One region of the Paenibacillus sp. MER 180 genome, then DNA from elsewhere that is predicted to be linked to it. Evidence: a T-box and tRNA genes for the amino acid it is inferred to sense, from the RefSeq annotation. Region 1 holds a T-box; the other holds one or more tRNA genes.
What was found. The T-box of region 1 lies ahead of argS (arginine--tRNA ligase). A T-box ahead of a tRNA ligase gene usually reads a tRNA of that ligase, here a tRNA-Arg.
Positions count from the first base shown of each region.

Region 2: it has a tRNA-Arg gene. The T-box ahead of argS (arginine--tRNA ligase) is inferred to sense a tRNA for this amino acid. The anticodon was not compared.

Region 1 is NZ_JAMAVT010000009.1:31,413-34,628, forward strand. It holds gene argS (arginine--tRNA ligase) at 1-1,619, opposite strand, end outside; T-box leader at 1,680-1,923, opposite strand; gene M3661_RS15755 (DUF3895 domain-containing protein) at 2,099-3,037, opposite strand.
Region 2 is NZ_JAMAVT010000026.1:43,583-46,798, reverse strand. It holds gene gap (type I glyceraldehyde-3-phosphate dehydrogenase) at 1-122, opposite strand, end outside; gene M3661_RS27320 (sugar-binding transcriptional regulator) at 164-1,213, opposite strand; tRNA gene M3661_RS27315 (tRNA-Arg) at 1,888-1,962, shown strand; gene clpP (ATP-dependent Clp endopeptidase proteolytic subunit ClpP) at 2,166-2,747, shown strand; gene M3661_RS27305 (cytochrome P450) at 2,854-3,216, opposite strand, start outside.

The sequences.
Region 1 (3,216 bases):
AACTGCTTGGCTGCATCAAGCAAATACCTAGCGAAGATGGACGGCTCATTGCTGTCCACCGCCATCTGAAGAGCACGCTCATACTTGCTGAGAGACTTCAAGCAGATCCATGCTTCTTGACTTACTCCTCCCGCCGCAGTTGATTTCATGCTCGATTGTTCACCTGCGCACTCAGATGCATCCTTGCCAAGCACCCCAGTATCCGCTGGACAATCAGAGTATGACGTCCATCCCCCTTTGATGAGCAAGCTCTTCGCTCTGACGAGTGTGAACTGTACATAAGGGCCGGTTTCGCCTTCATAGCGCAGCGCATCCTCCAGGTTGAAGTCAACAGACAGCATACGGCTGCTCTTCAGGTCACCGAAAATGATCGCACCAATCCCAACCTTCGATGCCACCTTGGCTTTCTCTTGCAGAGATGGATTCTTGTCTTCGATAATTTGCAGCGCGCGATTCTCTGCCTCATTCAATACCTCATCAAGGAAGATAACCTTGCCCTTGCGCGTAGACATCTTCTTCCCTTCAAATGTCATCAACCCGAACGGTACATGCGTACATTCCTGTGCCCATTCATATCCCATCTTGCCAAGCACAGCGAATACCTGTTGAAAGTGCAGCTGCTGCTCCGCGCCAACTACATAAATCAGCTTGTCAGCCTTCATAACTTCCTTACGATAGATAGCCGTTGCCAAATCACGTGTCGGGTAAATTGTTGTTCCGTTTGATTTCAAAATCAGGCATGGCGGCATACCCTCATCATCCAAACGAACGACCATCGCCCCATCACTTTCTTCGAGCAATTGAAGCTGCTGCAAATGAGCGACGACCGCATCCATCTTGTCATTGTAGAAGCTCTCGCCAAGAACGTGGTCAAAGTGAACGCCGAGTCGTTCGTACATGCGATTGAATTCGACCATACTTGCGTTAACGAAATACGTCCACAGCTGTACGGTCTCTGCATCGCCCGCCTCAAGTTTGCGGAACCATTCGCGCGCCTCGTCTTCCAGCTCCGGCTGCTGCTCCGCCACCTCGTGGAATCTGACATACAGCTTCAAGCTCTCACGGATTGGATCTTGGCGCAGCGTACCATCATCCCCCCACAGCTTATAAGCCGTAATCAGCTTGCCGAATTGGGTACCCCAATCCCCAAGGTGATTCACCTTCAACACCTCGTATCCTGCTGCTTCATACAGGTGAGCGAGCGCATTTCCGATCATCGTAGAACGCAGATGACCGACACTGAACGGCTTCGCAATATTCGGGGACGACATATCAATAACGACACGCTGCCCCTCTCCGATCGACAGCTTGCCGAAAAACGGCTCCTGCATGCGAGCAAGACAAGCCTCGCCATAGTAATCCTGATCAAAACTTATATTCACATATCCACCAGAGGCTTCCGCTCGCATCCGAATGTTATCGCTCTCTTGATTAATGCGTTCAGCAAGCTCCACCGCAATCTGTTGTGGAGAACGTCTCCACTGTTTCGCCAGTGGAAAGCAAGGGAACGCCAAGTCGCCGAGCTCGCTCTGCGGAGGTACTTCCAAGGCACGTTCGATGTCTGCCCCGTTCATGTTCATAATAGGTTCTAGCACTTGCGCGGCAATTTCTTTTAGCATAAGTTCGTTCTCCTCCTGTTGTTGGTTACGGTTCGCAACACGTCAAAAAGCCCCCGTCTACAAAGAGACGGAGGCTTGAATCCCCGTGGTACCACTCTACTTGACCCTACCCGGAAGCTTGCTGCTCCGAAAAGAGTCCACTCGATAAATAACGGCTGTCGCCGGGCTCCCCTACGTCCCCATATAAGGCAGTTCACAGAGCCAACTCCCGGGTCCGCTTCCTCTTCATTCCGTATCGGCTTCCACCATCCCGATTCGCTGCAGCACGGATTGTGCAGAGTACTCTCCCGTTCATCGTTGTTGCGTCGATTTTCATTTTACACATTATATCCAGAACAATTAGGAAAAATCAACCTATTACATGTATTATTTCAGAAAAATATTCCTTACTCTGCCGCCATTCGAGTACGTAACGTCATGGCCAGTAGTGATTCACATCGAATACAAGTCTCATTCTACTACTATCCGTCCAGCTTCGATTACCGCATTGTATACTTGCGATCCTCAGTTCCATTCAATTCGACCGAAATATCTAGATAAGATTGCTCAATAAATTGGCATACATCCGGATAGATTAGAGGCTTGCCTGTTATATAGCGGCGATCTGGCGTTCCATGATCACGTATTAACAATTCACTGATCACTCTTGCACTGCCAACACCGGTCTCCACATATTGCTTCACGGCCGCCCGTTCAGCAGCAGTAAGCCCATTCTCAGCATTACTAACTACTTCTTGAACCACAGCAGCAGGCTCGGGCTCCGTCCACGACCATAAGTCGAACTCCTCTAGAATCGGTGCAGGAGCAGGTGCAGGTGCAGGAGCTGCGCTAGGCTCGCTTGTCTTAGGCGAAGGTGAAGAATTCCTCACCACCGGCTTGCGTCGCAGCATATTGATCTGCTTGTCCAACAAGGGCAGTCCAACCGACAATTGCCGTTGTAGCTGTTCAGGCAAATCTGCCACAGAATAGGCATCTGGAGCAGGTCGCCAATCGTTGGCTATTTTCAATAAGATCTCATCAAGCTCATAATCAATGGCCTCGAATCCCTTCTTAATTGTCGCCACGATTGCAGCATCAATCCCTAAGTGCTCCTTCAAGTGCTCAATGCCGAATTTTTTGATCTCACCTGTTTTCCGGTTTTTCACCTCATGCTGATATCGAAGAGAACGGCCGCATTCGCATCGCAGCTCTGGACTTATCGTCCCCGCATCTTTATAACCCGTATAAATCCAATCATCTAACAGCGCCTCGATGTCCTCTGGTGCCGCATGATCTGGAACATGATGCCCCTTCTCCTTCGCCATCGCATTGGCGAACGCCGTGCGGCGAGAGCGAACGAGATAGTGATTCAGGAACTCACGTTGGTTGTCATTGAGCTGAGATAACATCTCATCCCGTTCCTGGATAGTTAATATCATATCTTCTCCTCCTCGCGCTTTGCTCCATTACTGTCTATTGTACAGGAAGTAGAGCATGGAAGTGAAGGCATGCCTCACATGAAGAAGCCGCCCTAGCGCAGGCAGTCAATCACTCCCTCGCTGGGCGGCAACCTATTGTAGGCACATCGATAAGAACGGCGATCCCTAGGAAGAGAAGC
Region 2 (3,216 bases), on a different contig from region 1:
GCCAGAGTGTTTACATCTGTCAAATCGTTGATTGCAACGATTTCTACTTCTGAATTGTTCAATGCTGCGCGGAATACGTTACGTCCGATACGACCAAAGCCGTTAATACCAACTTTAACCATTGATGATTCCTCCCATTTCCTTCGCAATTTTTTTATATATCTCAAGACGGCCTGTAAGGCACATCGAGACCACAATGTTTCAATACTTCAACTGCTGCTGCTTCATCAATAACGAGAATGTCTTCGTGTCCTGCACGAAGCACTGCAGTAATCGATTCGCCTTTGCTCTGACCTCCAGCAATGGCAATGACTACCTCCATACGAGAGATGTCCTCTAGGCGAAGGCCCAGTGTTAGCATCGTATGAACGACATGCCCGTCTCGGTCAAAATAATACCCGAAAGCTTCTGCAAGCGCCCCTTCTTCGAGCAGCTGCTGGATCGTCTCTTCATCCGCACGGCGGCGCTTCGCCATAACGAGAGCTTCTCCAATGCCATGCACGACAATGCGTGCTTGGCGAATTACTCGCAAAATGTCTTGGATGTTCGGTTCCTGCTTAAGCGACTGGTACGCTTCCTCACTCAGCAAATCCGGCACATGCAAGAGCCGATACTGAGCGCCTACGCGCTTCGCCATCGTGGATGCGATTGTGTTCGCTTGGTATTCCAAGCTCTCCCCAAGTCCCCCACGTGCGGGTACGAACCAATTGCCTTTCAACGGTGATGAACTCGTCAATTGATCTGCCATTGCAGCCAATGTGGAGCCGCCTGTCACCGCCACGACATCTTCCTTGTCCATTACGCTGCTGAGCGCTCTACAAGCCGCTTGCCCGAGTTCTTGCTTCACGGCAGGCGATACATCCGAATTGCCGGGTACGACAATGACCTGCTTCAAACCGAATGCTTGGCGGATACTCTCCTCCAGCTGGCGCATCCCGAGCAATTCGCCCATCACGGATTCCAGCTTCCGGACAAGTTGCCGGCCTTCATCAGTGATTCGCATACCCGTGTTATCCGAATCAATCAGGCCTTGCGCCTTCAATAAATCGGTCTCTGCACGGAGCACACGCTCGGTCATCTGCAATGACGTTGCCAGCGTTCTTCTCCCAATGGAGTCGGACAACATGATTTGATGCAGGATGGTGTAACGCTTCTTCAACAGTTCAATGAGTTCAGGTAGAAGTCGCTTCTGTATTTCTAACCACTCACGCATTCTCTCCACTCCTGCTTCCCATAAGCAACCATTGGACTAAAAACGTCCCATCTCTACATTTTTTGTCCCACCACTATTCTACCGAATAACGCAGCAACTTGCAAGTATCCTGAACCCCTGATTTTGCGCCCAAAACCGCGAATTTTCCGCCTATAAACAACTTCTATAATAAGCAAGCAATATCGAAGTTATTCATTATCAGACAACATATCCAGAAGGGCATACGAATGCCTATGATGTAATTAACCCAAAATGCGACAAGTTAATACATATTTCGCAAAAATTTTAGACATTCCTCAGTATAGACATTAATGACGGACATCATGCCCTGCTCGTACCTGTGTTTACAAAAGTTTTGAGCTTTCCTTCACATCCTGTTCGCTCTCCACGTCCCCATGTAGTTTAGCCATCGACATTGCTCACTTAGATCGGGCAACATCCACCTTATTCGGCACCGTCCACTTATTATAGAAAGAATTCAACCGTTCCCTCCTTAAAAGTTAAAACCTTAATTATGGTCGAAGGATCCTTTCTGCGGTGCCAATACAATCATCTCTGTATCCCACTAATCAGTGGGCACTTCCAAACTTCCCATTTTAAAATAAATATTCAGTGGCGCTCACTTGACTTTGTTATACGCTTTCTTATATAATAAATTTTGCTCTTGTATGAATGCGCCCGTGGTCCAATGGATATGACGTAGGCCTCCGGAGCCTGAGATCAAGGTTCGATTCCTTGCGGGCGCGCCATTTACACTCCTGTCCTTATTTGGTACAGGATAAGAAGCTACGTTACGCATACATTTAGGTGAATAAGCACGGAAGTAACATCTTGAATTTTGCAGAAGCGAAACGATAGATGTTTTTTTCTCTACATAGTTTGACCATCTTTGACTTTTTGTTTCAAGTCCTTTATATTGAATGTGTAATGATATTAGTTAGGAGGGGTTATCTTGAGTTATGTACCCGTAGTTGTTGAACAGACGAATCGTGGCGAAAGATCCTATGATATTTACTCTCGATTGTTGAAGGATCGCATCATCTTCCTCGGAACAGAAGTGAACGATCTCGTGGCGAATTCGATTATCGCCCAGCTGTTGTTCTTGGCTGCAGATGACCCGGAGAAGGATATTCATTTGTACATCAATAGCCCAGGCGGTTCAATCTCAGCCGGCATGGCCATATACGATACAATGCAGCACATCAAGCCGGACGTATCTACGATTTGCGTGGGTTTGGCAGCTTCCATGGGAGCGTTCCTGCTTAATGCAGGTGCCAAGGGCAAGCGTTTCGCCCTGCCGAACAGCGAAATTATGATTCATCAGCCGCTTGGCGGAGCACAAGGGCAAGCGTCCGATATCGAGATTCGCGCACGGCGCATCTTGAAGATGCGCGACACGTTGAACAAAATTTTGGCGGATCGCACAGGTCAACCACTTGAGCGCGTGGAGCGCGATACGGATCGCGACTACTTCATGTCTGCCCAAGAAGCGTATGAATACGGTCTGGTTGATAAGGTTCTTGGCAAAGAGTAAACAGTAAACGTGATACAGCCTCTCTCATGCGATCTATTTTGCATGTAGAGAGGCTGTTTTTTATTGCTTATTTCAACTGACATGAATAACGAAAAGCTAGGTTTACTTAGGTAAGAATGATTGGCACTGACTCGAAACCGAACATAAACTCGCTCTGGATGCGCTTCAACGGCTTGGAATGATCACATTGGTAGTTCGGGAAACGATCGAGCATTGCATTCAACGCTATCCTCGCTTCCAGCCGTGCAAGTTGGGCCCCCAGGCAGAAGTGGATACCATGACCAAACGCTAAATGCGGGTTTGGCTGACGGCGAATATGGAAGAGATCTGGCTGCTCGAACACAGACTCGTCATGATTCGCTGACCCGATCCACAACATGACGAACTGCCCTTCAGTTAACATCATGCCATCTACTTCCACATCCTTCTTCACACGGCGAAACATTAACTGTACCGGCGAGGTAAACCG